DNA from 4 places in the Ruegeria sp. BG5 genome. Region 3 is predicted to be linked to each of the others. Evidence: riboswitches for the same ligand, from Rfam matches in the RefSeq annotation. Region 3 holds a riboswitch; each other region holds the start of a gene.
What was found. Region 3 has a riboswitch for cobalamin ahead of ACR0KX_RS12895 (DUF1636 domain-containing protein). Riboswitches for the same ligand answer to the same signal wherever they lie in the genome.
Positions count from the first base shown of each region.

Region 1: it holds a riboswitch for cobalamin, as region 3 does, so the genes downstream of both, ACR0KX_RS10135 (DUF1636 domain-containing protein) here and ACR0KX_RS12895 (DUF1636 domain-containing protein) in region 3, are expected to answer to the same signal.
Region 2: it holds a riboswitch for cobalamin, as region 3 does, so the genes downstream of both, ACR0KX_RS00565 (hypothetical protein) here and ACR0KX_RS12895 (DUF1636 domain-containing protein) in region 3, are expected to answer to the same signal.
Region 4: it holds a riboswitch for cobalamin, as region 3 does, so the genes downstream of both, ACR0KX_RS17865 (hypothetical protein) here and ACR0KX_RS12895 (DUF1636 domain-containing protein) in region 3, are expected to answer to the same signal.

Region 1 covers NZ_JBQFTC010000001.1:2,119,257-2,125,153, reverse strand. The annotation lists gene cobN (cobaltochelatase subunit CobN) at 1-181, opposite strand, end outside; gene cobW (cobalamin biosynthesis protein CobW) at 185-1,240, opposite strand; gene ACR0KX_RS10135 (DUF1636 domain-containing protein) at 1,237-1,617, opposite strand; cobalamin riboswitch at 1,711-1,930, opposite strand; gene ACR0KX_RS10130 (NAD(P)-dependent oxidoreductase) at 2,034-3,026, shown strand; tRNA gene ACR0KX_RS10125 (tRNA-Cys) at 3,077-3,150, opposite strand; gene ACR0KX_RS10120 (protein-L-isoaspartate O-methyltransferase family protein) at 3,379-4,032, shown strand; gene ACR0KX_RS10115 (TolC family outer membrane protein) at 4,128-5,546, shown strand; gene ACR0KX_RS10110 (hypothetical protein) at 5,621-5,897, shown strand, end outside.
Region 2 covers NZ_JBQFTC010000001.1:126,159-132,055, forward strand. The annotation lists gene metH (methionine synthase) at 1-1,922, opposite strand, end outside; gene ACR0KX_RS00560 (homocysteine S-methyltransferase family protein) at 1,919-2,971, opposite strand; gene ACR0KX_RS00565 (hypothetical protein) at 3,186-3,485, opposite strand; cobalamin riboswitch at 3,608-3,819, opposite strand; gene ACR0KX_RS00570 (AbrB family transcriptional regulator) at 3,915-4,979, opposite strand; gene ACR0KX_RS00575 (nucleoside 2-deoxyribosyltransferase) at 5,200-5,897, opposite strand, start outside.
Region 3 covers NZ_JBQFTC010000003.1:165,427-171,323, reverse strand. The annotation lists gene ACR0KX_RS12920 (substrate-binding domain-containing protein) at 1-565, shown strand, start outside; partial or broken gene ACR0KX_RS12915 (GH1 family beta-glucosidase) at 570-1,868, shown strand; gene ACR0KX_RS12910 (glucokinase) at 1,890-2,897, shown strand; gene ACR0KX_RS12905 (carbohydrate kinase family protein) at 2,932-3,858, shown strand; gene ACR0KX_RS12900 (D-lyxose/D-mannose family sugar isomerase) at 3,877-4,542, shown strand; cobalamin riboswitch at 4,602-4,805, shown strand; gene ACR0KX_RS12895 (DUF1636 domain-containing protein) at 4,905-5,261, shown strand; gene ACR0KX_RS12890 (ABC transporter ATP-binding protein) at 5,258-5,897, shown strand, end outside.
Region 4 covers NZ_JBQFTC010000007.1:47,015-52,911, forward strand. The annotation lists gene ACR0KX_RS17850 (bifunctional 2',3'-cyclic-nucleotide 2'-phosphodiesterase/3'-nucleotidase) at 1-1,384, shown strand, start outside; RNA gene ffs (signal recognition particle sRNA small type) at 1,424-1,522, shown strand; gene ACR0KX_RS17860 (alpha/beta fold hydrolase) at 1,552-2,409, opposite strand; cobalamin riboswitch at 2,568-2,788, shown strand; gene ACR0KX_RS17865 (hypothetical protein) at 2,876-3,283, shown strand; gene ACR0KX_RS17870 (protein-tyrosine phosphatase family protein) at 3,275-3,787, opposite strand; gene ACR0KX_RS17875 (DNA polymerase III subunit gamma/tau) at 3,961-5,718, shown strand; gene ACR0KX_RS17880 (TauD/TfdA family dioxygenase) at 5,750-5,897, shown strand, end outside.

The DNA.
Region 1 (5,897 bases), on a different contig from region 3:
TCGCCAGCCGCATCGTCGGCATCCGCCCCTCGGGGCCGCCACCGCGATGCCAGCCCGCCGCAAAGGCGCCGAGGTCACTGTCCGAGAACGACAGCACCACCAGATCCGCCGGGCTCTGGCCCAGATCGGTCGGGGTCTCGGTTTCCTCTAACCCGTGGCTTTCGCGGAAGACGACGTGCATGGTTTACTCGGCAGCCTCGGTCACACCCACGAGGATATCGCGGATCGCGGCCTCTTTGATGTCGTCATGCTCGGCAATCACGACCAGACGTGAGCGACGGTCCTCGCCGGGCTCCCAGGGGCGGTCATATTGGTGCCGGACGCGGGCACCGACGGCCTGCACCAGCAGACGCATGGGTTTGCCCTGAACGGCGGCATAGCCCTTGACGCGCAGGATGTTCAGCTCATTCGCCAGACGTTCGATCTTGGCGACCAGATCGGCGGGTTCGGTCTGTTCCGGCAGTTCGACGATGATGCTTTCGAAATCGTCATGCTCGTGGTCGTGGTGGCCGTCGTGATGCGACGGTCGAGCGTCCATGTCATCCTCGGCGGCGGCCTCAAGGCCCAGCACGACGCGCACGTCCACGGCACCTTCGGCCACTTCAACCACGGGCAGAGGGCGCGGGGCTTCGGCCGCGATGATTTCTTTGGCTTTCGCCACACCTTCGGGACCGGCCAGATCGGGTTTGGTCAGCAGGATGATGTCGGCGCAGGAGATCTGGTCCTCGAACACCTCCGACAAAGGTGTTTCGTGGTCGATCGAGTCATCGGCCAAGCGCTGGGCATCCACCGCCTCGACATTCGGGGCGAAGCGACCGGCGGCGACAGCCTCGGCATCTGCCAAGGCGATCACGCCGTCCACGGTGATCTTCGACCGGATATCGGGCCAGTCGAACGCCTTCAGCAGCGGTTTCGGCAGGGCGAGGCCTGAAGTTTCGATCAGGATATGATCCGGGCGCGGCTCCAGCGCCATCAGCGCCTCGATGGTGGGGATGAAGTCATCGGCCACGGTGCAGCAGATGCAGCCATTGGCCAGTTCCATGATGTTTTCCGCCGGGCAATCCGGGATCGCGCAGGATTTCAGGATGTCGCCATCAACGCCCACATCGCCGAACTCGTTGACCACCACGGCCAGACGTTTGCCTTGCGGGTTCTGCATCAGATGCTTGACCAGCGTCGTTTTGCCCGAGCCCAGAAAGCCGGTGATGACGGTGACGGGGAGTTTTTCGAGGTTGCTCATTTCAGGGCTCCAATCGGGGGAATGCGCGAGGCGCAGTTTTTGCGAAAATGTTCGGGGCGCTCGCGCCATTTGACCAAGCCGTCCTCGGTGGCCAGATACTTGGTCGCTCCGTCGACGATGACGTCAACGTGATCGGTTTCGTTGAGGTTCTCATAGACAAAGGTCCAGCGATCCGGCCCGCCACGCAGCACGATGGAACAGCCCTGATCGCAATTCGACAGGCATTCGACGGCTTTCAGTGTGACGCCCTCGGGCAGGTCCGCCTGTTCCAGCGCTTTGTGCAGCAATGTGCCGGGGCGCTGGTCATCATCCTCGATGGGCAGACCACGGCGGCACGTGGTGCAAACCAGCAGCTCGACCGGCGCAGTCTCGGTCATGTCTCTCATCCCCCCAAATCCTCTTCGCGGGGGACGGGGTTTCATGCGGGCCACGCGATGCACATGGACCCGACACCGGAACACCCCGCCCGGTTTCAACTTCGGGTGCTGGCAGGTCTCCCGGCTTGCGGATGTCAGAGGCCCGGTTCGTCTGGCTCCTCTGTCGGATGTCCCGCCTTCCCGGCCTGGCAGGCCAGTGGCATTGGGCACCCTCTCCGGTCACGGTCGCGGGGGCGGCTGCGTTTGGCGGATAAACCGTTGACGCATTCCCTTTTCATCGGCTGTCGCCGACACCAACGACAGGGACATGCGGCACGTGCGGGCAGGTTGTCAAGCGCGATGCGACCACCATCGCGTGGCTAGGATGAAAAGCGACCTGCCAGCGTCGCTGGGCGGCATGACGCGGTGCCCGCGACATGGTCGCATACCGGAAAACACGCAGGGAGACGCGAATAATGAAAGTTGGGTTCATCGGACTTGGAAATGTGGGCGGAAAACTCTCGGGCTCATTGCTGCGCAACGGGATCGACCTGACGGTCCATGACCTCAATGCAGACCTGGTGGCAGAATTCGTCGAAAAGGGCGCAAAGGCCGCCGAAAGCCCGGCCCAGCTGATGCACGATTGCGACGCGGTGATCACCTGCCTGCCATCGCCTGCCGCCTCGGACGCGGTGATGCAGGAGATGTTGCCCGAGGTCGGCCCCGGCAAAATTTGGATGGAAATGTCCACCACCGACGAGGCCGAGGCCAAGCGGCTGGGTGCCATGGTCATCGAACGGGGCGGGGCGGCGGTTGATTGCCCCGTTTCCGGCGGATGCCACCGGGCGGCAACCGGCAATATCTCGATCTTCGCGGGTTGCGACCGGGATACTTTTGAGCGAATCCTGCCCTTCCTGACAACGATGGGCCGTCGGGTGTTGCATACCGGCGATCTCGGCTCGGCCTCGGTTCTGAAAGTTCTGACCAACTATCTGGCCACCGCCAACCTGATCACCTGCGCCGAAGCGCTGGTGACCGCCAAAGCCGCCGGGATGGACCTGAACACGACCTATGAGGCGATCAAGATCTCGTCTGGCACCTCATTTGTGCATGAGACCGAAAGCCAGGTCATCCTGAACGGCTCGCGCGATATTTCCTTTACCATGGACCTTGTCAAAAAGGATATCGGCCTGTTTCAGGACGTCGCCGACCGCGCGGGTGTCCCGCTTGAGATCAACCCGATCATGATCAAGATCTTCGAGGACGGCATCGCACGCTACGGCGAACGCGAACTGTCGCCCAACATCATCAAACGCCTGGAAGACGCCACCGGCCTCGACATCCGCGCGCCCGGCTTTCCACCTGAAATGCAGGACGATGAACCTGAAGAACCGGGTTATGAGGTTATCCCGGCGGGGCGCGATTCCTAAGAGGGGCGCGCTTTCGTCTTTGCGTCGCGAGGTGAAGGTATTGAAGGAAGTGGAGGCGAGTACCGGAATCGAACCGGTGTACACGGATTTGCAATCCGCTGCGTCACCACTCCGCCAACTCGCCTTTTCAAGTAAAATCAAATACTTGCCGTGGTGTGACAGGCGTTTTAGCAGCTTTCTTATGGGGCGTCCAGAGGATTGCGTGTAATTTTGGCGCCTGAGGCGGGAAATGCTGATCTGGGCCGGATCACAAACCTGTCGCACGGGCCGGGCTGTGGCAACAGGGCCGTTGCCGGTTGCTGCGGGATGTGGCAAAAGCCAAAAAAACGTGGGAATTCAGACGAGAGATCAAATGACAGATTTCGCAACCCGACGCCGCACTATGGTCGATACGCAGATTCGGCCCTCTGATGTCACGAAATTCCCGATCATCGATGCCATGCTGACCGTCCCGCGTGAAAATTTTGTGCCGGATGCGCAGCGCGAGGCCGCCTATGTTGAAGGCATAATCGATCTGGGGGACGGGCGCAGCATGCTGGAGCCTCGGACTCTGGCCAAGATGCTGGACGCTGTGAATATTTGCAAAGATGAGGCGGTTCTGGATATCGCGCCGGGGCTGGGGTATTCCACCGCCGTTGCCGCGCGCATGGCTGAACTGGTGGTTGCTGTTGAAAGCGATGAGGCGCTGGCCGCAGAAGCGCAGGATGCCCTGACCGAGGCGGATGCAGACAATGCCGTGGTGCATGTGGGCCCGCTGGAGCAAGGGGCCGAGGAACACGGGCCTTACGACGTGATCATGATACAGGGCGGCGTGCAGCAGGTGCCGGACGCTCTGCTGGGTCAGTTGAAAGACAACGGGCGCATCGCCTGTCTGTTTGTGCAGGATGGTCTGGGCGTCGTTCGGATCGGGCGCAAGGCTGGTGACCGGGTCAGCTGGCGCGACGCTTTCAACGCCAGTGCGCCGACACTGGACAGTTTTTCAGTCGAGTGTGCATTTTCGCTATAGTCGGGCGGTGGTTTTTTCTGCCACCTTGATTAGTTGAAAACGGCAACGCAAACTTCCCGCAGGGCAGTGTAATTTTGATTTGAGAGGATTTGGTGATGCGTGGAACGGCAACTGGTAAGCTGGTCAGGGCCTTGGCGGTGACCGCTGGTCTTGCCCTTAGCGTTATGCCTGTACGCCTGGCATGGGCGGACAACCTGACCGATGCCTTTATCGGGGCGTATAACACCAGCGGTCTTCTTGAACAGAACCGCGCGCTGTTGCGTGCCGCTGATGAAGATGTTGCCATTGCGGTGTCCGCGCTGCGTCCGATCATCAACTGGACAGTGCGCGTTTCGCAGGATTACACGCGGACAACGACTAGCGGTATAGTGGTCCGGAACGAGCCTTCGACATTCTTTACCGGCCTCACGCTGGCCCAGTTGATCTATGATGGCGGGTTCTCGATTCTCGGTAAGCAATCCGCGCAGGAAATCGTGTTGTCCACGCGCCAAAGCCTGATCGATGTCGAGCAGGCCATTCTGTTCCGCGCAGCAAACGCTTATCTCAACGTCGTTCTGCAGGAAGAAACCGTGCAGATTCAGGTGAATGACGTCGATGTGTCGGCCGAGGAACTTCGGGCCTCGCGGGACCGTTTCGAAGTGGGTGAAGTCACGCGCACGGACGTCGCCCTGTCCGAGGCACAGCTGGCCAGTTCCCAGGCCGATCTGGCAGTTGCACGCGGTAACCTGAGCACGGCGCAGGCGGAATATGTAAATGCCGTCGGCAAACTACCGGGGGCGACCGCTGGTCAGCCCAGCCTTCCGTCACTGCCCCGGTCCGAGTCAGAGGCGATTTCGTTCGCGCGCCGCAACCATCCGGCCATTCTTGCGGCCCAGCACGAAGTGCGTGCGCTTGATTTGCAGGTGCAGCAGCAGCGGGCGAATCTGGGGCCGAATGTCACGCTGAATGCAGATGCGGGCATTACGGAAAGCTATGATAATGACGATGACACCGAAAATGCGAGTGTCTCGCTGAACTTCAACCAGCCGATCTATGCCGGCGGACGTCTGGCGGCATCGGTGCGCCGGGCGATGGCCACCCGCGATGCGTCGCGCGCGAACCTTCTGAACGTGCAAAAGGACATCACGCAGGGCGTGTCCGAAGCCTATGCAAACTTTCAGGCCGCCTCGGCCAGCCTGCGGGCATCGACCGAGCAGGTACGCGCCTCGCAGGTCGCCTTTGACGGGATTCGCGAAGAGGCAACCCTGGGCGCACGGACCACGCTGGACGTTCTGAACGCGCAGCAGGATTTGCTGGATGCGCAGCTGAACGAGGTCGCCTCGCGCACAGAGCGTTCGCGCGCTGCCTATCAGCTGTTGCAGGCTCAGGGCCTGTTGACGGCGGAACGTCTGGGTCTGGCGGTGCAGATCTATGACCCGACGCTGTATTATAATCTGGTCAAGAAAGCCCCTGCACAGGTCAGCAAACAGAGCAAAGACCTGGATCGCGTCCTCAAAGCGTTGCGTCGGGACTGACGGGCAATACTATCTGTTGTTCGCTCTGACAGGATTGGCTACACTCGGGCCTGAGGAAAGAGCGGTAGAGCAAAATGACGGACAATGTCGTAAAAGCCGGGATCGAAGACGTTTTGTCTTCGGTCAAACGTCTGGTCAGCGAAGAGGGGCGCAAAGCCCCGTCCTCGGGCGCGCGCAAGCCCGGGCGTCTGGTGCTGACCGAGGCGTTGCGAATCTCAAAACCCGCTCAGGTTGAACAGCCCCCGCTGAAGCTGGAACCGAAATACAGCGCCGAGGAGTCGGCGAAACCAATGCTGCTGCGCGCCTGTGACATCGTGAAGGCCGATGCGGCGGCCAATAGCGATGCGCCGC
Region 2 (5,897 bases), on a different contig from region 3:
TCATCTTCAAGAATTCCGGGATAGACACCGCGCATTTCCCAGGTCTGGAAGAAGGGCGTCCAGTCGATATAGCGGGCGATTTCGGCCAGATCCCAATCCTGCAGAACGCGCGTTCCGGTGAAGGACGGAGCAACGGGCTCGTAAGCATCCCAATCCAGTTTCAGCGCATTGGCCCGCGCCTTGGCCAAAGGCAGGCGGTTCTTGGCCCGCTCGCCGCGCTCGTGTTTGTCGGCCACATCGGCATATTCGGCCTGAATCCCGGCGACATAATTGGGCTTCTGCGTCGGGCTCAGCAACGCGCCGACAACCCCGACAGCGCGGCTGGCATCGGTGACATAGACCGCCTGCCCATGCGTGTAACGCGGCGCGATCTTGACCGCCGTGTGCACCCGCGACGTGGTTGCGCCGCCGATCAGCAGCGGAATGTCGAACGCTTCGCGCTCCATTTCCGAGGCCAGATGCACCATCTCGTCCAGCGACGGCGTGATCAGCCCGGACAGACCGATAATGTCCACCTTTTCCTCACGTGCGACTTGCAGGATCTTCTGAGGCGGGACCATGACGCCGAGATCCAAAATCTCGTAATTGTTGCAGGCCAGGACAACGCCGACGATGTTCTTTCCTATATCGTGCACGTCCCCCTTCACGGTCGCCATCAGCACCTTACCCGCAGATTGCCGACCCTCACCGCCATTCCGGCGCTTTTCTTCCTCCATATAAGGCAGCAACACGGCCACGGCCTGCTTCATCACCCGGGCTGATTTCACCACCTGCGGCAGGAACATCTTGCCCGCGCCAAATAGATCGCCCACCACGTTCATCCCGGCCATCAGAGGACCCTCGATGACATGCAAGGGGCGTTCCGCATCGGCGCGCGCGGCCTCGGTGTCTTCTTCGATGAACTCGGTGATGCCATTGACCAGCGCATGCTCCAGCCGTTTCTCGACCGGCCAGTCGCGCCAGGCCAGGTCGCGGACTTTCTCCTCGCGCTTGTCACCACGGAAACGTTCGGCGATGTCCAGCAGGTTCTCGGTCGCGCTGCCGCCGGATTTGGGCTGGCGGTTCAGAACCACATCCTCGCATGCTTCGCGCAGGTCGGGATCGATCTGGTCATAGACCGCTAGTTGGCCCGCATTGACGATGCCCATATCCATCCCGGCCTGAATTGCATGGTACAGGAACACCGCATGCATCGCCTCGCGCACAGGTTCATTGCCACGAAAGCTGAAGGACAGGTTCGACACGCCGCCTGAGACATGCGCATGGGGCAGGTTCTGCCTTATCCAGCGGGTCGCCTCGATAAAATCGACACCGTAATTGTCGTGGTCTTCGATCCCGGTGGCGACGGCAAAGATGTTGGGGTCAAAGATGATGTCTTCGGGCGGGAACCCCATATCCTCGACCAGAATGCGATAAGCGCGGGCGCAAATCTCGGTCTTGCGTTCGAAGGTATCGGCCTGACCGGCCTCGTCAAACGCCATGACCACCACGGCGGCACCATAGGCCAGACACAGACCCGCGTGATGGCGAAACGCCTCTTCGCCTTCTTTCAGGCTGATCGAGTTCACCACCGGCTTGCCCTGCACGCATTGCAGCCCGGCCTCGATCACCTCCCATTTCGAGCTGTCGATCATGATTGGCACGCGGGCGATATCGGGCTCGGACGCGACAAGGTTCAGGTATTCGACCATCGCCTGTTTGCTGTCGATCAGCCCTTCATCCATGTTGATGTCGATGATCTGAGCGCCGTTTTCCACCTGATCGCGCGCAACGTCCAGCGCGGCGGCATAGTCGCGGTTCACGATCAGTTTGCGAAATTGGGCCGAGCCGGTGACATTGGTCCGCTCACCCACATTCACAAAGGGGATGTCGGGCGTCAGGACAAAGGGTTCCAGCCCCGAGAGGCGCAGGTGACGGGTCATGCGGGCACCTTTCTGGGGTCAAAGGGCGCAACCGCATCCGCAATCGCGCGGATATGGTCGGGTGTGGTGCCGCAGCAACCGCCAACCACGTTGACGATGCCATCGCGGGCAAACTCTTCGACTTGTGCTGCGGTCTGGCCCGGGGTTTCGTCATACTGGCCGAACTCATTCGGCAGGCCCGCATTGGGGTAGGCGCAGGTCAGCGCGCTGGCAACGCTTGAAATCTCGGCCATATGCGGGCGCATGGATTCTGCGCCAAGGGCACAGTTCAGCCCGACGGTGAAAGGGCGCGCATGGGCGACCGAATGCCAGAAGGCGGTGGGCGTCTGGCCAGAAAGCGTCCGGCCCGAGGCATCGGTGATCGTGCCCGAGATCATCAGCGGCAGGCGGCGTCCGGCCTTGGCGAAACTCTCGAAGGCCGCGAAAATCGCCGCCTTGGCGTTCAGCGTGTCAAAGATCGTCTCGATCAGGATCAGGTCAGAGCCTCCTTCGATCAGCCCGTCGATCTGCTGGCCATAGGCTGTGCGCAGATCATCGAAACTGACGGCTCGGTATCCGGGATCGTTCACATCCGGGCTGATCGAGGCCGTCCGGTTCGTCGGACCCACAGCCCCGGCCACAAACCGGGGTCTGCCATCCTCAGCCGTGGCCCGGTCCGCCGCGCGCCGGGCCACCTGCGCGCCTGCGACGTTCAGATCATGCACCGCAGCCTCCAGCCCGTAATCAGCTTGCGCGATGGTGGTTGAGGAAAAAGTGTTGGTTTCAAGGATATCCGCCCCGGCCATTGCGAACTCGTATTGAATGTCCTCAACTGCCTGCGGCTGGGTCAGCACCAACAGGTCGTTGTTGCCCTGTTGCGGATGATCCGGGTGATAGTGATGCCGACAGCCGGGGCCATGGATGTGACCGTTGGCGGTAAAATCCTCTTCGGTCATGTTCAGCGTCTGGATCATTGTGCCCATGGCCCCGTCAAGGATCAGGATGCGCTGGGCAGCCAATGCGCGCAGCGTCGCGAGCGCGGGTGTGTCGGGCAAGGTAAAGTCAAGCATTCGCGGTATCCAATCGGCTGTGTGGGCCGAAGGTATAGCGCGTTGGCATTATGAGGTGAAATGATTGTTATTCGACTAAATTATGAGCTTGCGTCATAATGTGTCTTGTTCGTCGCGCATATCCAACGAAATCACCAATAAGCAGTCAAAGCATTGCCCGGCCAAAATCGTCCAAAATGCGGGCGGTGGCACAGGCTGAATTGCCCGCATGAGGTCACAAGGCGGCGCGGCGCGCGCGATGGCCCCCTCGGCGCTGTTTTGCGGGCAGGGCCAGGAACAATGGTTCCAGGGGCATCTGCATGGATCGGGCCAGCAGGTCGCAGAACACAGCGATGGCGGGAGAAGTCTCGGCAAACGGTTTGGCCTTGGCCAAAGCAATCCGCGCCTGCGCGTGGTAGTTTGCCGAACCGGGCAGGCCGCCCAGCCATTGCATATAGCCCATCTGCCCCAGCTCTTGCGCGCGCTGCGGTGGCACGTGGCCGGTATCCAGTTGGGAAATGGTCAGGTCAAGCATAACGACGCCCTCCGCGCTTTTGGGCGGCTTGTGTGGGTCATCAACAGTGGTGTCTGGCCAGTGCGGTCCATCTCTTGTCGCTCCGTCCACGGGCACCCCGCCCGAGTTAAGGTGACTGCGGCACATATGCGCCGGAGATGGCAGGTCTCCTGACTTGCGGTTCTTCGCTGTCCCCGTCCTTCCCGGACAACCCAAGCGGGGTCATCCAGTGGTCTGTCGGGGGTCGCTCGCCGCTTACAGTTGCGGGGGCAGTTGCGGCTTTGGGCGTTTGCCCGCACCGCATTCCCTTTTCAGCCGACTCAGAGCGTCGGACACCATCGGCAGCACAGTCTCATAAGGCCAAAGCTGTGTCTACTGGTGCCAGCAAAGCACGCAGCGTCGGATTGCAACCCGGCAGGAATTGAACCCAAATCAAACTGCGAAACCCCTCTAATCCCGAGAGCCGGACCAGCGCACCAGAAGACTGGCCGCGATGGGCGCGCCGATGATCACCAGAACGATCCGTGTCAGATGGTGGGTAATGACAAACCCGAGATCCGCGCCCGAGACGATGGCCAAGACCGTCATTTCAGCCTGCCCGCCGGGGGCAAAGGCGAGGAAGGCCTCGATCGGTTGCCCGAACCCCAACGTGGTCACAAGGGCCGTGAAGGCTGCCGCAAGTATGGCCAGCACAACAACATAGGCGCAGCCCGCCGCCACAACTTTGCGCAGCTCGACCCATGTGACACCGATAAATTTCACGCCGATGGTGCAGCCGATAAAGAATTGCGCGACAAGGATCGCCTCGCGCGGTGGGCGGGTGTGGATGAAATCGCCCAGTGACAAGGCCGCAGTCAGGATCATTGGGCCCAGAATGGACGCTCCGAACAGGCCGATCCGCTCACCGCCTTTCCAGCCGACAATGGCGGCGACGACCATCAGCGCCAGTTCGTGCAAAGGCAGGTCGCGGGCGGGTTCGCCAATGGGGTTGGTCAGGTCAGCGTCGTAGAACAGGGTCAGGAGCAACGGGGCGAGCGTCACGATGATCAGCACGCGCGTGCCATGGATCAGGGACAGGGCGCGCGGATTGGCACCGGCCTCGGTGCCGAAGATGATCATGTCTTGCAACCCGCCAGGCATCGCGGCGTAAAAGGCCGTTTTGTCGTCAAAGCCCCAGACCTTGCGAAAGAACGGCACCCCGACCAAAGCGATCAACAGGATGAAGGGTGGGATCAGAGCAATCGACGCTGCCATTTTCGGCAGTTGGCCAAACAGATCAGGCGTGATCGAAGCCCCCACCGCCACGCCCAGGATAGTGCGCGCCGCGACCGAGATTTGCCCGAACCCCTCCATCGGCGCATGCGCCAGTGCCGCAATCAGGCAGGCGGTCATGGGGCCGAACAGAAAGGGCAGTGGCAGGCCCAGCATCCAGAATACGACCGTTCCCAGCCCGGCAAGGCCGAAGGTAATGGCCCGCCTAACGGGGCGGCTTGGTGATGTGGCTTGGACGGACAAATTTCAGGCCCGATGTCATTGGGTCAATTGTATCCAATGGTATACAAATGGGCGCGGTTTGCAAGACCACGCGCACCGACCATTCGGCATGCCCGAGTGAGGAGCGGTCCGTGATGCAGCTTGGCGCTATCAGCGTGTGTTGGATGAGATCCGGGAACGAGGTGTCGAAATCAAGGCGAGTGTCACTGAATTCGTTTCAACCCCACCAATCCAACAGGGCTTACGTGGGTGCCGACCCGCCAAATGCAGCCTGATAAGCCTTGTTGCTTTTCGCCCAGTCGATCAGTTCCTCACCCGCTTCCAGCGCGGCCTTCTCGTTTGGCGCATTCGAAATCGCGTCGAGCCGCTTGTGAAGGTCCGAACTGGGGTCTGCGGTCATCGCCCCAACCTCCATCACAAGGCTGACATTCGGGGGCGGGGTGTAGACATAGCCGTTCTGCGACTGAGCTTCGATCCGTTTGAGCAGGGCGGGCACGATGGATGCGGTGTCATGCACATAGTCCCAATTGGTCGAAAGCCCCTGAATCATCGGGTTATCGACCCCACCAAACAGCGTCACCGGTGTCGTCTTGTAGATCACAAGGGGCATTCCAGCGGCGTAGGCGGTCGTCACCTCGACAATACTGCCGCCATCGGGCACCCGGCCATCCATGTTGAACACAAGGCTCGAGCAGCGCCCGAGCAATTGGTAGATATCTTGCGCATAGCCGACCTTGAGGATGATATACAGCATCTCTTGGCCCTTTTGCGACCAGACCTGAGGGTCCTGCAACATATCCATCATCTTGGCGATCTCGACGCCGTCGCGCGGGGCGAGATAGGTGCCGAACCCTCCGGCCTCGAGCACGGCGGCGATGTTATATTGCTCCCATAGATCACCGACGCTGAACATCGGGCCCGAGCAGAAAACGATATGGT
Region 3 (5,897 bases):
GCCTTATGACTGGATCGACGTGAACAACAAAAGTTCGTTTCAGCGCGCGACCCGGTTTTTGCTGGATCTGGGCCATCGCCGCATCGCATTGATCAACGGGCTTGAGGATATGGATTTCGCCCATCGCCGCCGCGACGGGTATCTTGCTGCGCTGGCGCAGGCCGGGCTGGTGCCGGATCCCGACCTGATGCGCAGCGCCGAAATGACCGAGGTTTACGGCCATCACGAAACCCGCGCCATGCTGGCGCTGGACAATCCGCCCACCGCAATTCTGACTGCGTCCATGATCTCGGCCATTGGTGTGCGCCGCGCTTTGGAGGAGGCTGGCTTGCAGATGGGCCGCGATGTGTCCGTGATTGCCCATGATGACGACCTGTCCTACCTCAAGAACGGGCAGGACGTGCCCATTTTCACAGCCACACGCTCATCCGTGCGTCAGGCGGGGGAACTGGCCGCCGACATGCTGATCGAGCGCATCAAGTCCCCGAACGATCCGACCAAAACCAAATTGCTCGAGGCGGAACTGGTCGTGGGCAGATCAACCGGCCCGGTGCCAAGCAGGTAACAAAATGAAATACACCCGCGCTGATTTCCCCAAGGATTTTCTCTTTGGTGTGGCAACCTCGGCCTATCAGATTGAAGGCCACGCGAAGGGCGGCGCTGGCCAGACCCATTGGGATACCTTCGCCGCCTCGCCCGGCAATGTCGTGCGCTGCGAAAACGGCGATCTGGCCTGCGATCACCTGAACCGGTTCCCGAAAGATTTCGATCTGGTGCGCGAGGCCGGGTTTGATTGCTATCGCTTTTCAACCAGCTGGGCGCGGGTCATGCCCGAGGGGCGCGGTCAGGTCAATCAGGCCGGGCTGGACTACTACGACCGGCTGACCGATGCGCTGCTGGATCGCGGCATCCGCCCCTGCGCCACGCTTTATCATTGGGAATTGCCTTCGGCCCTGGCCGACCTCGGCGGCTGGCGCAACCGCGATATTGCCGGGTGGTTCGCCGATTTCACCGAGGTCATCATGGGCCGCATCGGCGACCGTATGCACAGCGTCGCCCCGATCAACGAGCCCTGGTGCGTGAGCTGGCTGAGCCATTTCGAAGGGCACCACGCCCCCGGCATGCGCGACATTCGTGCGGCCGCGCGCGCCATGCACCATGTTCTGCTGGCCCATGGGCGCGCCATTCAGGCCATGCGGGGGCTGGGGATGAACAACCTGGGTGCGGTGTTCAATCTGGAATGGGCCGAACCCGCCGACAGCAGCCCAAAGGCACGCGAGGCCGCCGATCTTTATGATGGGATTTACAACCGGTTCTTTCTGGGTGGCGTCTTCAAGAAAGCCTACCCGCAGAATGTGCTGGACGGGCTGGAAAAGCACTTGCCAACCGGTTGGCAGGACGATTTCGAAATCATCGGAACGCCCGTCGACTGGTGTGGGCTGAACTATTACACCCGCAAGCTGATCGCCCCGTCCGACACCGCATGGCCCAGCCTGAAAGAGGTGCCCGGCCCGCTGCCAAAAACGCAGATGGGGTGGGAGATCGAGCCGACGGCCCTTTCTAGTTTTCTGACCCGCACGGCGCGGGATTACACAGGGGATCTGCCGATCTATGTCACCGAAAACGGCATGGCCAGCCCCGAACGGCAGCAGGATGACGACCGGATAGAGTATTTGAATCAGCATCTTACGGCGGTGCAAACTGCGCTGGATCAGGGCGTTCCGGTCAAGGGCTATTTCATCTGGTCGCTGCTGGACAATTACGAATGGGCGTTCGGCTATGAAAAGCGGTTCGGGTTGGTCGATGTGGATTTCGACACGCTGGAGCGCAGACCCAAAGCCTCGTTTAACGCGCTGAAGTCGGCGCTGGCGCAGGGTGAACCCGTTGCGGTGCCCCTGGCACAACCGGCAGGTGCGGTGCATGAGCATTGGAACCTGGTAGCAGATATCGGCGGCACCAACACCCGGCTTGGGGTCATCACAAACGGAGAGCTGACGGATCTGCGCAAGCATCCGACCGGTACCCTGCCCGACCTGCTGGAGGCGTTCCACAGCCTGCGTGATGACGTCGGCACCGACCCTCAGGCCGTTGTCGCCGCAGGCGCGGGCCCGGTTCGCGATGGCGTGATCCAACTGACAAACGCCCATCTGGACCTGTCCGAGGCTGAGTTAGCCAAGGCCACAGGTGCCCGACATACCTATGTGATCAACGACTTCACCGCGGCAGCATGGTCCGTGGCCGAGGCAACGAAGGCCGATGTGGCCGTGCTGCAGGGCGACCCTACACCGCCAACCGGCACCCGTCTGGTCGTTGGCCCGGGAACCGGGCTGGGGGTCGGGGCGCTGTTGTATTCGGAAGGACATTACCACACAGCCTCGGGCGAAGGCGGTCATGTCGGTGTCTCCCCGCGCCACCGGGACGAGGTTGATATTTTCGAAGCCGCCCGTCACATCGCGCCGGACTGTTTCTTTGGCGACAGCCTGAAGCTTGAAGCTGAAATGTTCCTGAGCGGAACGGGTCTGCCTGTCCTCTATCAATCCATCGCACTGGCCGCCGGTCAGATTGACGCAGCGCACCGCCCGGCAAAGGACATTCTTCACGACGCCCGCAACGGATCGGATGCACATGCCGTCAAAGCGGCAGAGATGTTCACGACCCATCTGGGCGCTCTGCTGGGTGATCTGGCCGTCACCTTGATCCCTCGGGGCGGCGTGTTCCTGGTGGGCGGCGTGGCGGAGAAGAACCGCTGGCTGTTTGGCGAGCGCTTTCTGGATGCCTTCAATCAAGGCGGGCGATTCAGCGATTTGCGGCAAGGGATGAACCTTTATATCTCGGAACAGGTCGAATTTGGCATTGTTGGCGCTAACAACTTCTGTAAAAATGCGCTCATGCGGTAAAACCGTGTGACCATTTCCAAAGAAGGACCGCGGGATGATCCTGTGTTGTGGCGAAGCCCTGATCGACATGATCGCCGAACCGACCAATTCAGGCGCGCAGGGCTATGTGCCCCATTCCGGCGGCGCAATTTTCAACACGGCCATCGCGCTGGGGCGCTTGGGCGCGCCGGTGGGGATGCTGACGGGCCTGTCCTCGGATATGTTTGGCGCGCAATTGGCGGACACGCTGAAGGCAAGCCATGTGGACACCTCGCATGTGATTGTCAGCGACCGCCCGACCACTTTGGCTTTTGTGAAGCTGGTGGATGGGCATGCCTCGTACAGTTTTGTTGATGAAAACACGGCGGGGCGAATGTTGCAGCCCGAGGATATGCCGCAGCAATTGCTGGCGACCTCGACCCTGTATCTGGGGGGGATCAGTCTGGCTTGTGAACCCTGTGCCGATGCCTATGCCGCGCTGCTCGACCGTCATGGCGGCGACCGCGCGGTGATGCTGGACCCGAATATCCGGCCGGGATTCATCAAGGACCAGACCCGCTATCGCACCCGCCTGAATCGCATGATCGCGCAGGCCGATATCGTCAAGGTTTCGGACGAGGATCTGGATTGGATCATTCCCGGGCCGGAAACCCATGCCGAGAAGGTGCCCTTGTTGCTGAAGGCCGGGCCGTCGGTGGTGATTGTGACGCGGGGCAGTCAGGGGGCGTCGGGCTATCTGGCGGACGGGTCCGAGACATCGGTGGCGGTCAAACCGGTGCAGGTTGTCGATACTGTGGGCGCCGGCGATACGTTCAACGCGGGCGTTTTGGCCGAACTCCACCGCGCCGGGCACCTGAGCAAAGAGGGCCTGCGCGCCTTGACGCCTGATAGCCTGCGCGCGGCTTTGTCCCTGGGCGCAGAAGTGGCCGCCGTCACCGTATCCCGCGCCGGGGCAAATCCGCCCTGGGCGCATGAGCTTTGATCCCACGAGGGAACCGACATGAAACGATCCGACATCAACGACATCAAGACCGAGGCGCAGGCCTTCATCAAATCCTTCGGCGCGGTCCTGCCGCCCTTCGCCGACTGGTCCCCTGATCAGATGCGCAGCGCAAAGGCCGACACGATCCGCGCCCGTGGTTTGGGCTGGGACATTACCGATTACGGTCAGGGCAAGTTTGATGAACTGGGCCTGTTCCTGTTCACCCTGCGCAATGGCGACGTGAATGATCTGAACCAGGGTCGCGGTATGCTTTATGCCGAGAAACTGCTGATTTCGCGCGACAAACAATTGTCTCCGATGCACCGCCATATCATCAAGGCCGAGGACATTATCAACCGGGGCGGCGGTGATCTGGTGATGGAGATCTACGCCTCGGACACCGAAGGCGGCATTGATCGCGACAATCCGGTGGTTGTGCCCAGCGACGGCTGCGATGTCACCATCACCCCCGGCGAGTTGCTGCGCCTGAAACCCGGCGAAAGCGTGACCCTGATGCCCGGTATCTGGCATGCTTTTTGGGCCGAGCGTGGGGATTGTCTGATCGGTGAGGTCTCAACCGTCAATGACGACCGCACGGACAATGTGTTCGAACAACCGATCCCCCGGTTCGCGACCATTGAAGAGGACGCAGCACCGGAATTTTTGCTGGTTGCGGATTACTAAACACTCAGTCCGCGCCGCCAAAATCTCGGTCAGAACGCTTGACAATTAAATCCGCGACAGACTAGCTGACCAGCGATGGTTCCCGTTGCGATGCCTGCGGGATGAAAATGGGAATACGGTGCGGCCCTGCGGCCAAATCCGTGACTGCCCCCGCAACTGTAAGCGGAGAGCGACGCCAAATCACCACTGGCCTGAACAGGTCGGGAAGGTTGGCCAAGCCATGACCCGCAAGTCAGGAGACCTGCCATCACCTGTGCAACCAACCCGGGGCGGGGCGTCCTGGAAGGAGGATTTGATGGCTCAATTTTTCGCCTGCGGGCGTGGCTTCTTCTTTTCGCGCGGTTTCCGCAGCGGGGACAGCCATGTCATCCCAAGCTGACCACTTCGTCCTGATCTGTTCGACCTGTCAGGGTGAAATCGAAGCCAAGGCAGCCAAGGCCAGTTTGGACGCAACCTTACCACCGGGGTTTGCGACCCGGTTGATTGCCTGCATGGCAGGGTGCGAACGCCCCTTGACCGTTGGGCTGCAAGCCGAAGGCAAGGCGCAATACCTGTTCGGCGATATCCAAAGCCCCGCCGATCTGGACGCGATTGCCGCCTTCGCCCGCCAGTTCCGCGACAGTGCCGACGGCTGGACCAGCGCAGCCGACCGGCCCCCTGCCCTGCTTTACAAAACTCTGGCGCGTCTGCCGCGCCTTTCGACAGAGGGCAAGATATGAGTTTTCTGGTTGCCAAGGGGCTCGAATACTACGCCCTGAATGGGGATGTGTTGCTACAGGATGTCTCCTTCTCATTGGATGAGGGGTCGATCCTGGCCATTGCCGGGCCAAACGGGGCCGGGAAAACCACGCTGTTGAACCTGCTTTGCGGCCTCGAACGTCTGGCCCTGGGCGATGTGACGATCAAGGGGCAAAGCCTGCGTCAATTGTCCGCCCCGGAACGGGCACGCACCATCGCCGTGGTCGGGCAGCAGGAACTGCCTGACGGCCGGTTGAAACTGCGCGACTATGTGGCCCTTGGGCAAATCCCGATTCAGGCCGACCGGTCCGCCGAGGATCATAAGGCCGATCTTGAGCGGGTGCTTGAGATCACCGAACTGGTCCCGCTGGCCGATAAACCGATGCAACGTCTGTCCGGCGGGGAACGTCAGCGGGCGCATATCGCACGGGCTCTGGCGCAAAGGCCATCGCTTTTGTTTCTGGACGAGCCGACAAACCACCTCGACCCCGACGCCAAGGGCCACATGCTGTCGCTGGTGGCCGAACTGGGCGTGACGGTTGTGATGATCGTGCACGATCTGGTCATGATCCCCGAATTCGCCACCCATGTCGCTTTGATGAAGGCAACCCGCATGA
Region 4 (5,897 bases), on a different contig from region 3:
GGGCGTGTTGTCGGTTCTGCCCCCTCAGACCACGCAATGGGAAGCGCATCATCTGGGCGATGACATCGCGGTCGAGGACTGTCTGAGCGCGGCGCGACGCACCGTGCAGACCCTGAAATCGGCGGGGTGTGATCTGGTCATCGCGCTGGCCCATTCCGGCCTCGGTCAGGATCAGGAAGCACCGGGGCTGGAGAATGCCGTGATCCCACTGGCCGCCATTGACGGCATTGACGCCCTAGTGGCCGGGCACACACACCTGACCCTTCCCGGCAACGACCACCGGGGGCTGGCCCATGTCGACCCTGAGGCCGGATTGGTCCATGGCAAACCGGTTGTCATGCCCGGGTCCGCAGGAAATCATCTGGGCGTGATTGATCTGAACCTGTCCCACTCTGCCGATCTCGGGTGGCAAATCACCGACCAGCAGGTCGGGTTGAGACCGCTTCGCCAAAACAACTCCGCCCCTGAAACGCCAGAGGACCCCGACATGGTCCGGCTTTTTGCACCCGTGCACGCCCGAACCCGCACCAAGATGGCCGAGCCGGTGGCGCGAATCGCAAAACCGATGCACAGCTTTTTCAGCTTTTGCGCCGTTGATCGGGGGCTGGCATTGGTGGCCTCGGCGCAGGCCGCCGCCTTGCGCCCCTATCTGTCCGGCACCGCACTGGCCAATATGCCCATGTTGTCCGCCGTTTCGCCCTATAAATGCGGCGGTCGGTCCGGGCCGCGCTATTACACCGATGTCCCGGCGGGCGAGGTTTGTTTGCGCCACATTGCGGACCTTTACGTCTTTCCGAACGAACTGAGGGCGGTGAAGGTCAGCGGCGCTCAGGTGCTGGACTGGCTTGAGATGTCGGCGGGTCTTTTCAACACCATGCGTCGCGACGCCGAGACCGATCTGATCGACCCCGGTCGGGTTGGGTACAATTTCGACCTTCTCTTTGGCCTGACCTACCAGATCGACCCGTTCTACCCGGCCCGGTTTGACGCTCAGGGGCAGTTGATCGACAATTCTCACCGCCGCATCCGGCAGGCCAGAATTGACGGGTCTACGCTTGACCCCAATCAGGATTTTGTGGTCGCGCTCAACAATTACCGCGCCAATGGTGGCGGGCATTTCCCGTTTGTGGAAACGGCAGAGCCGATCAACCTGCCTGCAATAGATATCAAGCGAATCCTACGCGATTATCTGACCGGGTACCTGCCCGCCGACCCGCTGTCTCAGGCGGTTTATCCGTTTTCGTACACGCCGCAGGCCGGGGTTCAGGCAATCCTCAGTACGGGGCCCGGCGCGCTGAAGTACCTGCCCGAATTGCAGAACTACGACCCTATCGTTCTGGACCCGGACCCGCAGGGGTTCGAACGCATCCGGCTGACACTCTGACGGGTTGTCATTTTCCCCAGGCTTCCCTATATCAAGCGCTGAGAGGTTGGCGCGGGCGAGCGCCTCGCCAACCTGGTCAGGTCCGGAAGGAAGCAGCCACAACGAGCCCCGCTTGGGTCGATGTCCAACCTCTCACCTTTCCCCCACGTATCCGCTCATCAGCACAATCAGGCAACCAACCGGGGCCAGATTGCCGAATTCCGGCGGGCAAATGCGCCGATATGGCCGATCTCTTTCACTCCGAACTCCTTGGGTGACAACAGGTGCCGCCGCGCGTCCGGCCCATACAGATCCACCAGACGCCATACGGCTTGTGGCGGGACGGTCTGATCGTCGTCGCTGGTGAACAGATCTACCGGAACACCCAGATCCGCCCAGCGCGCCAGTGGCAGTTTTTGCCCGATCTCAGGCACATAATTCAAAGGTGCGGTGCACCACCTGCGCCATTGCCAATAGACAGAGCCCGGCAGATCGGCACCGAACCCAATGGCTTTGCCGGGCAGATACCCCAGGGCTTTCACAAGCAGCGGTACATGCCCATGCCAGAACGCCCAGGCCAACCCCCGATAGGGCCATGGGTGATCGGACAGCGTCACCAACCCCGAGCAAACACAGATCATCCGGTCGATCTGGTCGATATCCGGCTGAATCGGCCCCAGCATTCCGCCGACGGAATGACCAATGCTCCACTGCCGGGCGTCGGGAAACCTTCGGCGCATCTCGGCCCGTGCTGCGGGCATATCGATCAGGGCCCAGTCCGACATCGTGACCTGCGAGTCGCGCATGGGGCCGGAAACAGAGTGACCGAAATCGCGATAGTCATACGTCAGGCAGGCCATGCCACGCTGGGCTGCCAACCACCGGGCAAAGTGCTGGTAGTAGTCGCGCGGCACACCGGTCGCCCCGTTCAGAACCACCACCGTGTCGGGATCAGTAAAAGGCCGATACATCCGCGCCGACAGCTGGGCCGGACCAGCGGGAAACTGGAAATCCTCGATCTTCACGTGCTGCTGCGTGTCCAACATCGAACCTGCGGGCCTTTCTGAACCAATCGGTTTACCTGCCCAAGAGGCACAACAACCCGCAGCCGAGTCAACCCTGCTGCCACTTGACCACACGTCGCCCGGCACAAGACTTGTGTACGTGACACCCAAAACCGCGCTTGACTCAGAACGCGAACAGACGCTAGCGGTTGTGTGATGGTTTCCGATCCACACAATGGGTCGGGATGAAAAGGGAACACGGTGCGGTTCTGCCCGGTCAAACCGGAACGAACCAAGGCCGCGACTGCCCCCGCAACTGTAAGCGGTAAGCGATGCCGGAATGCCACTGGCCGAAAGGCTGGGAAGGTCGGCAAAGCAACGACCCGCAAGTCAGGAGACCTGCCATCATCAACGTAACCGAAACTCGGGCGGGGTGTCCGGGCAGGTCCTGACAGCGCATAGCTGAACCGCCTGCCAACGTCCCCGTCCGCCGCGCGGAGGGCGCAGGATGATCTGGAAGACAAAAACCCACAAATACGTGGCGACCATTTGCCAACGCACAGGCGGGCCCTGCCCCGCAATGGCGCGCATGGCGCGCGCGCTGGCCGAGGCAATGAACAAGGCCGACCACGTCACCAGCGAAGGATTTGAAATCGAAGGCAGCAGCGACCTGACTCATTGCGCGCAAGGGTGCATGGCCCGCTTTCGCGCAGGACCTGAACAGATACGCATCTTCTGCGGGACCGAGGCGGACACGCCGATCCAAACGCTGGATACATATGCCGACCTGATTTTTGACGAGACATGCGCGGCCCTTCCGTCCGGGGCCTTGCCAAGAACACCTTGCGCCATGCTTGAGGTCTTGGCCCTGAGACCTTCAAGACCAGTCCAGGAACCGGCACGGGTATCAGCCTGAGCGCGCATCCAAAGGTGCGTGGGTCGCATTCGTGGCCCATGCCATCTGCTCGTCGGTTTCCACCGCGCAGGGGCGCAGGGCCCGCAACCGGGCCAGCGCCTTGTCTGCCGGTTCCCCGCATTCCAGCATCAGGCGCAAGACCACCATACCGGATCGCCCGCACCCACCCCGGCAATGCACCAGCACCCGGCCACCGCCGGACAAAGCCTGCCGCGCCGATGCGCTGACCGACCCCCACCGATCCTGAACGGCGCGCGGCGGGGCGCCAAAATCCTCGACCGGCAAATGAACCCATCTGCTGGCGCGGCCCTGAATGTCACTGCCAAAGGTCCGGGCCCCGTCCTGCAGCATCTCAACTTCCGTGGTCATCGAGATCACAAGACCGGGTTTCCAATCCGCAATAGTATCCAGATCGCCCGCGTAATCTCCGCCGCGTCCCGGCATCGAGGTCAGCGCAAGTGTTCCGCCTCCGACTTGCAGCGCGTAGACGACCAGTTGCGACATCAAAGATTTCCTCCCAAACCCAAGCCTGCTTGTAAAATGTGCTTCAAAAATACTGAGATTCCAGTTTACGCCGATCTCGGGTCTTTCCAAACCAAATTTCCCCGACCCTGCGGTGGACGCGGGCGGCAGCGGCCACTACGCTGCGACGACGTCCCGAATCCGCCAGAGCAGACATGACCGACACAGACAGCCCCGCCTATCAGGTTCTCGCCCGCAAATACCGTCCGGAAACCTTTGCTGATCTGGTGGGGCAGGATGCCATGGTGCGCACGCTTAAGAATGCGTTCGAAGCCGACCGCATAGCGCAAGCCTTTGTCATGACCGGCATTCGCGGCACCGGCAAGACAACCACGGCGCGGATCATCGCCAAGGGCATGAACTGCATCGGCTCCGATGGTGCGGGCGGCCCCACAACCGAACCCTGCGGCGTCTGCGAACATTGCACCGCGATCATGGAAGGCCGCCATGTCGACGTGATGGAGATGGACGCCGCCAGCCGTACCGGCGTCAATGATATTCGCGAGATCATCGACAGCGTCCGCTACCGCGCCGCCTCGGCCCGCTATAAAATCTATATCATCGACGAGGTTCACATGCTCTCGACCAGCGCCTTCAACGCGCTGCTCAAGACGCTGGAGGAACCGCCCGAGCATGTGAAGTTCATCTTCGCCACCACCGAAATCCGCAAGGTGCCGGTGACGGTTCTGTCCCGCTGCCAACGCTTCGACCTGCGCCGGATCGAGCCCGAGGATATGATCGGCCTGCTGCAAAAGATCGCCAGCGCCGAAGGGGCCGAGATTGCCGAGGACGCGCTGGCCTTGATCACCCGCGCGGCCGAGGGGTCTGCCCGGGATGCAACCTCGCTGCTGGATCAGGCGATCTCGCACGGGGCCGGGGAAACTACCGCCAATCAGGTCCGCGCCATGTTGGGACTGGCCGACCGTGGCCGGGTGCTGGACCTGATGGATATGATCCTGCGCGGCGATGCCGCCGGGGCCTTGACCGAGCTTAGCGCGCAATATGCCGAAGGGGCCGACCCGCTGGCGGTGCTGCGTGATCTGGCCGAGATCACCCATTGGGTCTCGGTCGTCAAAATCACGCCGGACGCAGCCGAGGATCCGACGGTATCCCCTGACGAGCGCGCCCGTGGCCAGCAGATGGCTGACGCCCTGCCCATGCGAGTACTGACCCGCATGTGGCAAATGCTGTTGAAGGCGCTGGAGGAGGTCTCGGCCGCCCCCAACGCCATGATGGCCGCCGAAATGGCAGTGATCCGTCTGACCCATGTGGCCGACCTGCCCAGCCCGGAAGAACTGATCAAACGTCTGCAGGATACACCTGCGCCACCAAATGGCGGACCGGGCGGCGGTATGCCGATCCACGGTAACGGCACGGCACCGGTTGAAGCGCGCGCAGCACCGACCTATGCGCCTGCGCCTCGCGGGGCAGGGGGTGCTCCGGTCGCGGCGCTGGCCCAGGACACGCAGGCCGCTTTGGCGCGCTATCCCAGTTTCGATCACGTTGTCGAACTGATCCGCGTCAACCGTGATGTGAAACTGTTGGTCGAGGTCGAAAATGGCGTGCGGCTGGTTTCCTATCAGCCGGGACGCATCGAGTTTACGCCTGCGCCGCAAGCCCCGACGGATCTGGCCCCACGGTTGGGCTCGGCCCTGCAGCGGTGGACAGGCAATCGCTGGGCCGTGTCGATTGTGTCCGATGGCGACGCGCCGACGATTGCCGAGATTCGCGACAGGGCGGAACTGGCGCTGAAAGAAGAAGCCTCGGAACACCCGCTGGTTCAAGCCGTTCTGGCGCATTTCCCAAAGGCCAAGATCACCAGAATAGAAACCCCCGAACAACGCGCGGCACAGGTCGAAACCGAAGCCCTGCCAGAGGTCGAGGATGAATGGGACCCGTTCGAAGAGGATTAAGTCGACCCCCGCCCCATGATCGAGGAGCCTGATGCGCACAACCCCGCTGCACCCCAAATTCGGCCTGATTGTTCATGACGTCGACCTGCGCGAGGTCACGCAGGATAACCTCTACCCCCAGATCCGGCACGCCTTCGAAACGCATTCCGCCCTGCTTTTTTCGGGGCAGAGCATCTCGG